Pueribacillus theae: one gene and its partner. The protein of the gene in region 2 binds, or shares a complex with, the protein of the main gene of each other region. Links are inferred from orthologs where the notes say so. Each region holds a gene or a part of one and is shown on either strand. Other genes may lie near its edges.

Evidence for each region. The genes of interacting proteins can lie anywhere in the genome.
Region 1: the proteins of fliS (region 2) and DCC39_RS12615 are in contact, whole or in part, in a crystal structure (PDB 5MAW), measured with the Bacillus subtilis proteins. The link is inferred for Pueribacillus theae from one-to-one orthologs.

What each region holds. Positions count from the first base shown.
Region 1 is NZ_QCZG01000027.1:14,711-17,876, forward strand. Bases 177-3,166 are described here. They hold DCC39_RS12615 (flagellin N-terminal helical domain-containing protein), read right to left. Parts: upstream 2,311-3,166; coding sequence 1,042-2,310; downstream 177-1,041. Other genes in these bases: DCC39_RS12620 (four-helix bundle copper-binding protein), read left to right, coding at 2,511-2,837; DCC39_RS12625 (MMPL family transporter), read right to left, coding at 3,101-3,166. Also shown: DCC39_RS12605 (hypothetical protein), read right to left, coding at 1-133. UniProt on the Bacillus subtilis protein: Flagellin is the subunit which polymerizes to form the filaments of bacterial flagella. Assembly into flagella requires FliW. Acts as a homeostatic autoinhibitory regulator to control its own cytoplasmic levels.
Region 2 is NZ_QCZG01000007.1:72,733-80,775, reverse strand. Bases 2,628-5,454 are described here. They hold fliS (flagellar export chaperone FliS), read left to right. Parts: upstream 2,628-3,753; coding sequence 3,754-4,155; downstream 4,156-5,454. Other genes in these bases: hpf (ribosome hibernation-promoting factor, HPF/YfiA family), read left to right, coding at 5,083-5,454; DCC39_RS05190 (cold shock domain-containing protein), read left to right, coding at 4,618-4,815; DCC39_RS05195 (hypothetical protein), read left to right, coding at 4,155-4,511; DCC39_RS05205 (flagellar hook-associated protein 2), read left to right, coding at 2,628-3,728. In the rest of the region: flagellar assembly protein FliW, read left to right, coding at 1-220; carbon storage regulator CsrA, read left to right, coding at 223-450; DCC39_RS05215 (CAP domain-containing protein), read left to right, coding at 993-1,706; flagellar protein FlaG, read left to right, coding at 1,849-2,199; more of DCC39_RS05205, read left to right, coding at 2,217-2,627; more of hpf, read left to right, coding at 5,455-5,634; preprotein translocase subunit SecA, read left to right, coding at 5,835-8,043. UniProt on the Bacillus subtilis protein: Essential for filament assembly. May act as a facilitator of flagellin (hag) secretion. Antagonizes translational repressor CsrA indirectly.

The DNA of each region.
Region 1 (3,166 bases), on a different replicon or contig from region 2:
GAATACTGACTACATATGAATTTCTACATGTCCCATTAATCATAACATTTTCTGTTATATTAGAAACTACGATATTCACCTTATACGTATCGCCTTCCAAGAATAATGGAATAACCTTTACCCTTTCTTCCATCTCTTTTCCTCACTTTCAATAAATTCAAAAGAGACCCTAGCAAAGCTAGAGTCCCATTCAAATGTAATATTAACGAAGAAGTTGTAGTACGCCTTGTGGAGTTTGGTTGGCTTGCTTTGCCGCTATGTCTTTCGATCATAGAATAGACTATATCTTCACCCTATATGTTTGATAGGGGCTGGGCACTTCGAATGATTTTCATCACCCTACGAATCTCATTACCGTAGCTTTTCGCGTTAGGTAGTACATTCTAGTCGTTGAACGTTCTCCAAGATTTCTCTACAGGAGCTTCGCTGCTGATTGTCCATTGTTTCATTGTCTTGTTTTTCAAACCGTCACGTTTACCGTTTCCAGTTTCGTTGTGGTACAAGACACTTTAGGATGTTCCAGCAATTCACCCAGTTATGTTCTAACCTGTTACCAGATTAGACGCCCGTTCACAACATTACCTTAGAAGTTGTAATACTCCTTGAGGGCTTTGTTGTGCTTGAGCTAACATTGCTTGTGCCGCTTGAGTTAGGATGTTGTTCTTCGTGAACTCCATCATCTCTTTCGCCATCGTGCGAACATTTGCTTTCACAAGTGACTAGACTATATCTTCACCCTCTAGCAATCTAGTAGGGGTCGGGCACTTCGGATTCCAAGGGTTTGCGACTTCCTTGTTCACCTATGGATTTCATCATCTTGAGCTAAAAGCTTTTAGATGGTATATCCTAGTCGTTGAACCTTCGCCAGGCTTTCGCCACAGGCGCTTGGCTGCTGATTGCCCAATCTCATCTTTTTTCAAACCTTCACGATTGTCGTTTCCGACTTCGTTGTGGTAAGACAAGCTCTAAGGGGGTTCCAGCAATTCACCCGATCATAATCACTAACCGTTACCAGTTAGGACGACTATACCTCATACTGCTTTAAGCAGCTTCGGTATGATCAACGTCACGAATACGTGATTCTGCAGCTGTTAAGTTTTCTGCTGAAGCACCTAAGTTATTAATTGTATGATCTAAACGGTTTTGTACTGCTCCAAGTTTAGCACGTTCAGCAGAAACTGAATCAATTGCGTTTTGAATTACAGTGATTGCTTTTTCAGCACCTGTAGTCGTAGTTACATCAATTCCCTTTACTCCCAAATTGGTTGCATCCATTGCATTAATACTTACGCTCATAGATTGACCTTCGTTTGCTCCAATATGGAAATTCAATGATCCATTCACTGTAATAGTGGTGGCTGCAGTATTATCTCTAAGTTCGAATGATAGACCATCAGCGTCACCGCCATGAACAGTAACTTTGTTTCCATCATAAGTTAAGCTTGCGCCAGTGCCGAAATTACTTGTTGTTAGACCTGATGCATTAGTACCTGATGTTTCTAACGCATTGTCACCAGTATAATCTACTCCCGCAATTATGTCAGCACTCTCAGCAACTTTTAAGCTAGCTGAACCTCCTACATCTGCACTACGAATACGGAAAGTACTATCTTCACCTTCAAAATCAGCCACAACTCCAGAAACACTTGCGTTAATTTTATCCGCTAAATCTTGATAAGTATCCGTACTTGCTACAGCAATATCTATCCCGTTAATTGTTAACGTTCCTGCACCTACAACCGTTGCGGATGCAGTCGCACCAGTTGCAGTTTCAGTAGCAGCATGAGTAGCTAAGGTTGCATCGTTTGCATTTACATTATAAGTACCTTGTTTAGTGTTAGGACCAGCACTTGCCAAACCAATTTGTGTACCATCTCCTACACTTAAACCACTTGCACCATTTAATAAATTTTTGGTGTTAAATTCAGTAGTGTTGGCAATTCTATCAATCTCTTCAATAAGTTGACTAATTTCCTTTTGAATTTCATCTCTATCAGATGCTGTATTCGTATCGTTTGATGCTTGTACAGAAAGTTCACGCATTCTTTGAAGGATTGCATGAGTTTCGTTAAGTGCTCCTTCTGCAGTTTGTATCAAGCTGATACCATCTTGTGCGTTCTTGGAAGCCATTTCTAGACCTCTAATTTGCCCACGCATTTTCTCAGAGATCGCAAGTCCAGCTGCGTCATCTCCTGCACGGTTAATCTTTAGTCCAGAAGAAAGTTTTTCTAGTGAACTTGATACCGCATTGTTGTTAGCAGTTAACTGACGATGTGTGTTAAGTGCTGAAATGTTGTGATTGATAATCATTCCTTTTCTACCTCCATATAGTTGTTTTTAGCCCACGTCCTTGTGTGACTGTTGAGCGGTAGAATCTTCTTGATTTCCCTGCTCACTTTTTATATCGGCAGTTGATTGAAATAGTTTAATTGTTTTTTAATCTTCTATCATGTTTCGATAAAAATTCCAAAGGGAAGGGTACAACCAACGAAAAAAAGGAGGTTTTTTCAATGAACGCAACTTATGAAGAATGCATCAAAGCTTGCCTTGAATGCACGGAAGCGTGCAATCATTGCTTTGACGCGTGCTTGAGTGAAGAAGATGTGAAAATGATGGCGGAGTGCATTCGCCTTGATCGCGAATGTGCGGATATGTGCGCGTTTGCTGTGAAGGCGATGCAGTCAAACAGCCCTTTCGCAAAGCAAATCTGTGAGCTATGCGCGACAATTTGCGAAGCGTGCGGCGAGGAATGCAAAAAGCATGACCACGAACATTGCCAGCGTTGTGCAGAAGCGTGCTTCAAATGTGCAGAGGCCTGCCGAAAAATGGCTGCTTAACATACAGAAAGCGTTCACTCCAATTGAAGGAATGAACGCTTCTTTTATATTTTTCAATGAAAGTTCAAAAAGGAGGAAAAAAAGAACCGAGAAGTTCGAGGAAGCAAAGTTCTGAAGAACGCAGCGACGAGCAACACAACTATGACCCGCTGCGAGTTGCACCGAGGAAGCACGCTTCGGAGCAATGCTCGTAGACGCAGGTGCATAACTCCTTTCAATTACGTGAGTACCGCAAGAACGAAGCTGACAAAGAAATTCGACAGTTATTTTTCCCGCACTTTTTGAACTACCGATTTAAACGGCCACCAAACGCCATTTCCAAATGACAC
Region 2 (8,043 bases):
GGAAGATGCTGTGCTTCGCCAGCTTAACATTCAGTCGAATCAGGATCTATCTATTTTTGTTATTTTGACGGTGAACGAGCCGTTTTCGGAATCTACCGCCAATCTTCAAGCGCCGATTGTATTAAATGTGAAAGAAAGACGAGGGAAACAAATTATTTTAAATGATCCCCGCTACGAAACGAAACATCGATTACTAAAAGCTGCTCAAAGGGAGGGGTAAATATGCTTGTACTCACAAGGAAATTGAATGAATCCATTAAAATAGGAGACGACATCGAAATTACAATCCTCTCAATTAGCAGCGATCAAATTAAGATAGGCATCCATGCGCCAAAAGACATCGATATTTATCGGAAAGAAATCTATCTTTCGATTCAGGAAGAAAATAAAAAGGCCGCGGATGTTTCTTTGGATTTGATGAAAATATTGAAGGATATGAAGGATGTGTGAGATTGTCGAATTTCGGCGATCGGTTTTTTTGAAAATTCAAGAAGGGATTTGTCACAAAAGGAAGAATTAGGTAAAATGTCCGGGGCGTTTCTGCTTAGTAACTTCTTTCTCTTTTTTTCTCCTATTGTTTTTCCCCCTGTTTTAAATTTCCTCGCAACACTCTTAATCAATCATACAAGATTTATTTTTTAAGGCCAGTTTCAGAAAGAGATTAGAAGTAGGAATGCCTGGAATTCTCTTAAATTGTTATTTTTCTGATCATCGTTGAATGATGGTATGCTGTTAGAAACTTCCTCTTTCTTCCTTTTCCTCCTTTTTTCTCCATTTATCTTACTTTTGCCGAAACAATTCTTTTATAAATTTTAATTAAACGTTTGTTTAACTTTTCTTTTTGTAACGTTTGCAATCAAAGTGAAATAATGATCGCAATAATGCAATCTTTTGTAAGCTTGTTTTCATCTTTGAACCTCCTTTTTTATGATAGGATGCGTATATAGAAAGACCATTACACTACATTTCACACATCAGGAGGTTACATCATTATGAAGAAATTACTTGTGGCAACGTTGATCGGAGCCGGTTTGGTAGGATGGCAAGCGGGTGGGGCAGAAGCTGCATCAACCTGCAATGTACAACAAAAAGCAAATGTAAAATATGAAGTTAAACAAGTCCCGACATATAAATGGGATTACTACTATAATTGGCAGAATCATTACAAAGATTCAAAGAAAGATGTAAATAAAAATAGCAACCAGCAAAAAGCGCCGGAGAAAAACAATGATAACGTCGTTCAAGAAAAGCCAGCCCAACCAGCACCATCTCAGCCGGTCAAAGAACAGCCTAAAAATGAGAACCAACAACAAGCAAACCAAGGTTTAACTGCTGAAGAACAACAAATGTTGAATCTTGTTAATACGGAAAGACAAAAAAATGGCCTGAAGCCATTAAAAGCAAATCTTGAATTGACAAAAGTCGCTCGTGTAAAAGCGAAAGACATGATTGATAAAGGCTACTTTGATCATAACTCTCCAACATACGGATCACCGTTTGACATGATGAAACAGTTTGGTATTTCCTATCGTACGGCAGGCGAGAACTTGGCAGGGAACCAAACGGTTGAAAAAGCACATACATCCCTTATGAACTCTGATGGACACCGTGCCAATATTCTTAACAGCGGCTATACTGAAGTTGGAATTGGAATTGTCGATGGCGGCCAGTACGGCAAAATGTTCGTTCAAATGTTTATTGGATAAAATAGATTAGAAGACTTGTTCTCTTTATTGAGCAGGTCTTTTTTTTGTGTTTGATAGGAAATTAAGTTATTTACTGATGATTGTTAAAAAGTGTAGAAGCAATCCGATAAATAAGGTAGAGAATGAAGAGGGGGAGTGCGGTGTGGATGTAAAAGGAATGTCAAATCCTTCGGTTGCTGCCCATACTGTTCACCGGATAACGGACAGTGGCATAAGACGGCATGAGCAGCCTGGGCAGGAAGAAAAAAATACATTCGATGAGCAACTGATGACGGAACGAGTGAGGGAGAGGGTTGATGCCGTAAATGACTTTTTGCTCCCAATCGACATTTCGGTCAAATTTACGTTTCATGAAGAGCTGCAGGAATATTATGTTGAAGTTGTTGATAAAAATACGCAAGAAGTCATCCGGGAAATCCCTCCGAAAAAATTTTTGGATATGTATGCGGGAATGGCGAAATTTATGGGGCTTTTTGTTGATGAAAAAAGGTAAGAAAGCGGTGATACAATATGCAAGTGAATCGATTTGCTGGCCTTGCAAGCGGAATGGATACAGAATCAATTATTAAAGATCTCATGCGGGCGGAGCGGTATCCGCTTGATCGGCTTGTCCAAAAAAAGCAAGTGCTTGAATGGCAGCGTGACAGCTACCGCGATGTAAATAAATTGCTGACGGCTTTTAGCGATCTTACTTTCGATGGCGTCTTTAGGCAAGCAACTTTCTTGAAAAAAACTGTTTCGAGCAGCAACGATAGTGCTGTTAGCGCAAAAGCGATTAATCCGTCAGGGAATGTGTCAACCCAGATAGAAGTCTCGCAGCTTGCAACTTCAGAAGTATGGGTGTCAGCGGATGACCCACAATTTACTAGTGGGGAGCGGACGCTTACTTTTAACGTAACCAAGCCGGGAGAATCAGAACCAACAGAGGTTAAAATTGAAATTTCGGCAAATGATACCCTTGGAGATGTGATAAAGAGGTTTAATAGTTCGAATTTTGGCGTTACGATTTTTGAAGATCGTGTTGGGGAAAAAAGCCATCTCGTGATGACGATGAATGCCACTGGAGTTGGTGCAAAGATAGAAGTTGTTGCTGACGAGGACGGAAGCAACTCCACAAAAGATTTTATGGAGAAGCTAGGCTTTAAATTCAACAACGGTGTTCTAGAGAATGGCCCAAAAGGCAAAGAAGGCAAAAACGCTAAATTTACGATAAACGGCTATGAAACAGAACGCACCTCAAACGTATTCACAATCAACGGAATCGAATACACGCTAAAGAACACGACAGAGGGTAAGCCTGTCACTATTTCGACAGCAAACGACACCGATTTTATTTTTGACACGGTTGTAAAATTTGTCGACGAATACAATAAATTAATCGCAGATTTGAACGGTCGTCTCCAGGAGAAGGTATACCGTGACTTTAAACCGCTCACGGAAGAACAGCGCGAAGATATGTCTGAAAAGCAAATTGAAATGTGGGAAGAGAAAGCGAAGAGCGGCATGCTGAGAAATGATTCGATTATTTCCGGCGGGCTGAATCAGATGCGCCTTGATTTGTATTCGACGGTTGAACTTGCGGACGGTACGAAGCTTCACCTCGCTGACTTTGGGATCACGTCTTCCAAAGATTACTTGGAGCGGGGGAAACTGGAAGTCAATGAGGATAAGTTGCGTGAAGCCATTGCGAACGATCCGAATAAATTGTACGAACTGTTTAACGGAACACCAGGAACTACGAAAACAAGCTTTGAAAAACAAGGAATTGCAGCCCGGTTAAGAGCGTCAATAAAAAGCGTCACAACGAACATTGAGGCCCGGGCGGGAAACAATTTAAGAACGAATCATCAGTTTACGCTTGGCCGCAATTTAATCGACGTTGATAAACAAATTGATCGCATGCAAGAACGTTTGAAAAGGTTGGAAGAAAGCTATTGGAGACAGTTTACTGCGATGGAAAAAGCGGTACAGCAGGCCAATCAGCAATCCGCGTATCTCATGCAGCAATTCGGAGGCTTTTAGGAAAGAGTGAAGGAGAGGCTTTTTTATGTCAGCAAGAAATCCGTATGCTACATATCAAAATAATGCTGTGAATACTGCGGCGCCAGGTGAGTTGACACTCATGCTTTACAATGGGTGTTTAAAATTTATAAAGCAAGCGAAGAGTGCAATGGAAGAAAAGCAAATCGAAGAAAAAAACACGGCGATCCAAAAAGCGCAAAACATCATTTCAGAACTCATGGTGACATTGAATATGGATATTCCGGTCTCGAATCAGATGATGCAGCTGTATGAGTATATAAACAGAAGGCTCATAGAAGCGAATATTAAAAATGATGCCGCCATTTTAGACGAAGTGGAAGGATTTGTCGTAGAATTCCGTGATACGTGGAAGGAAGCCGTCTTGTTGAACCGTAAACTGCAGCATGATGGAAGAGAACGGGCATAATGACAACTGTGAATGAATTATATTTGGTGACGCAAGAGCTTCATTCAAGCTTGCATGGCGGCATGCCCGATAATGTGGAGGAGAAGGATGAGTACATTTCTTCGGTAGAGAAACTTCTCTCTGTCCGCCAACAATTGATCGATAGGCTTCCCGGCGATTACTCGGCGGAAGAAAAACAAATCGGAAAGCGCATTGTTGCCATTAATTTGGAAATTGATAAGCTGCTTTATGAACAATTCAAGGTGATGAAAAACAATTTCGAAACGTTTAAACGAAAACAGCAACGCAGCAAGCAATATATGAACCCATACAAAAACGCAGCGGCTGACGGGATGTACTTTGATAAAAAAAATTAGCCGTTGTTTGACAATCATTCCCTAAAGAGATTATATTTAAAATGTAAATGTTAACAAAGTGTGAACATTTACAAAAGATTGCACATGAAGGGAATGTGAAAGAAGAATGCAAGGTAAAGTAAAATGGTTTAATGCAGAAAAAGGTTTTGGCTTTATTGAACGTGAAGATGGTGAAGACGTATTTGTTCACTACTCAGCAATTCAATCAGAGGGCTTCAAAACGTTGGATGAAGGCGACTCTGTTGAATTTGAGATCGTTGAAGGCGCACGCGGACCACAAGCCGACAACGTAGTTAAGCTTTAATTCACATTCCCTGGTATTTGTTCAAACTGAACATTTTCTCATAATAAAGGGCTATAAAAGGAATTGAAGCGTACGTATAACCCTCCTGGATTTTTTTCCGGGAGGGTTTGTCTATTTTTCGACAGATTTTTTTTTATGTTTATGCAGGAATATTGTTAGGGAATAGAGAAGTATAGATACATAAATAGGAGAATTCGTCTTCCTGTTTTTTTAGTCGGAATTCAATGTTTCGCACATTGAAAATTATTGCACGGGGAGGAGTCAGCCATGAATTTTACAATTCGCGGTGAGAACATTACAGTGACCGAAGCTTTGAGAGGTTACATCGAGAAGAAAGTGAGTAAGCTCGAACGTTATTTTGATGCTCCTATTCATTCTGAAGTGCATGTGAATTTAAAAGTGTACAATGATCGACATTCCATTGAAATAACAATACCGATGAAAGATTTGCTGCTCAGGGGTGAGGAAAGCAGCCAAGACATGTACGCTGCCATTGATCTCGTTGTCGAGAAGCTAGAGCGGCAAATTCGAAAATATAAAACAAAAATTAATCGAAAATTTCGCCAAGATGGAAGTGTAAAGCAGTTTTTTACAAATGCCGCCGGGATCCAGCAGGAAAAACCGAAAGAGGAGGATACCGATTTTAGCGTGGTTCGTACGAAACGCTTTAATTTAAAGCCGATGGATGTAGATGAAGCGATCTTGCAAATGGATATGCTTGGGCATAACTTCTTCGTATTTTCGGATGCGGAGACGAGCCATACGAATGTCGTTTACCGAAGAAAAGATGGAAAATACGGACTTATTGAGCCGGAATGAAAAAGCGTTCATCATACATGAAGAAAGGCACAGCATCATTCATTTGAAGCTGTGCTTTTTTTCGTACAAAATCATTGGGGCGGGGCTGCTTCATTCGTACTTATTGTATATAAGTGAGGGTCTTGTTAAAATAAAAGAATGAACGGTACTTTACTTTAAAGAATAATTTCGCGCATGTCATATAGAGGAGAGCGTTTACGATGATAGGATTATTAAAAAAGGTATTTCCGACTGCGAATGATCGGCAAATTAGCCGGCTGCAAAAAAAGGTGGAAAAGATTGAAGCCTATGCCCCGCGGATGGAAAATCTCTCAGATGAAGAACTAAGAAATAGGACAGAAGAATATAAATCAAGAGTTGCAAAAGGCGAATCATTGGATGACTTTTTGGAAGAAGCATTTGCTGTTGTGAGGGAAGCTGCAACAAGGGTCCTTGGCATGACGCCATTCCCTGTGCAATTAATGGGCGGGATTGTGCTTCACGAAGGCAATATTGCTGAAATGAAAACGGGTGAAGGGAAAACGCTTGTTGCTACGATGCCTGTTTATTTAAATGCCCTCACAGGAAAAGGCGTTCACGTTGTGACGGTGAACGAATATTTGGCGAGAAGAGACGCCGAACAGATGGGGCAGCTTTATGAATTTCTTGGCCTCACTGTTGGATTGAATGTGAGCGGCCTTGACAGTGAAGCGAAGAAAGAAGCATATCAAGCTGATATTACGTACGGTACGAATAATGAATTTGGTTTTGATTATTTAAGGGATAATATGGTGCTGTATAAAGAAGATATGGTGCAGCGCCCGCTTCATTTTGCCATCATAGACGAGGTGGATTCCATTTTAATTGATGAAGCGAGAACACCGCTCATTATTTCCGGTTCGGCAAACAAATCAACCGATCTCTATATCCGTGCGAACCAATTTGTCAAGATGTTGACGAAAGAGACAGACTACACCCATGATGAGAAAACGAAAAATGTCCAGCTTACAGAGGAAGGAATCAATAAAGCTGAGAAGTTTTTTGGCATTGAAAATTTATATGATATTAAAAATGTGCAATTGAACCACCATATTAATCAGGCGCTTAAGGCGCATGTCGTCATGCTGAAAGATCAGGATTACGTCGTGGAAGATGGCGAAGTTGTTATCGTTGATGCGTTTACCGGGCGTTTGATGAAAGGCCGCCGGTACAGCGACGGGCTTCATCAAGCAATAGAAGCAAAAGAAGGACTGGAAATCCAAAGGGAAAGCATGACGCTCGCAACGATTACGTTCCAGAATTATTTCCGCCGTTACGAAAAACTTGCGGGCATGACGGGAACGGCGAAAACGGAAGAAGAAGAATTCCGCAATATTTATAATATGAACGTGATTGAGATTCCAACAAATAAGCCTATTGTACGTATTGACAACCCCGATCTTATTTACAAATCAATGAAAGGAAAATTTGATGCGGTTGTGCAAGAAATCGTGGAGCGCCATAAAAAAGGACAGCCTGTGCTTGTCGGGACAGTTGCGGTCGAAACGTCAGAACTCATTTCCCAATTGCTTAAAAAGAAAGGGATTCCGCATAACGTATTGAACGCAAAAAATCATGAACGTGAAGCGGAAATTATTGAGCAGGCGGGTAAAAAAGGCGCAGTGACCATCGCAACGAATATGGCGGGACGCGGGACGGATATTAAGATTGATGAAGAAGTAAAAAGTCTTGGCGGGCTGTATATTTTAGGTACGGAAAGACACGAAAGCCGCCGGATTGACAACCAATTGCGCGGCCGTTCAGGAAGGCAGGGCGACCCGGGGGAATCCCGTTTCTATATTTCGCTTGAAGATGAGCTGATGCGGCGTTTTGGCTCGGAAAATTTAATGGGCATGATGGATCGCCTCGGCATGGAGGAAGACCAGCCGATTGAAAGCCGCATGGTCACAAAGACTGTTGAATCTGCACAAAAGCGGGTGGAAGGTAACAACTTTGACGCCCGTAAACAGTTGCTACAATATGATGATGTCATGCGCCAACAGCGTGAAATCATTTATAAGCAGCGTGCCGAGGTGCTTGAATCAGACAATTTGCGTGAAGTCGTTGAGAACATGATGAAATCGGTGATTGAACGTGTTGTCAAGCTTCATACGCCTGAAGAAGAAGTTGAAGAAGATTGGGATTTAGAGAGCATTGCAGACTATATGAATGGAACCTTCTTCAGTGAAGGCATGTTATCGAAAACTGATCTAGTTGGCAAAGATCCAGAAGAGATGATCGAACTTTTGTTTGAAAAAGTAAAAAACAAATATGATGAAAAAGAAAAGCAATTGGAACCTGAACGCATGCGGGAATTCGAAAAGGTCATCGTTCTTCGATCGGTTGACAGCAAATGGATGGATCATATCGATGCCATGGATCAGCTTAGGC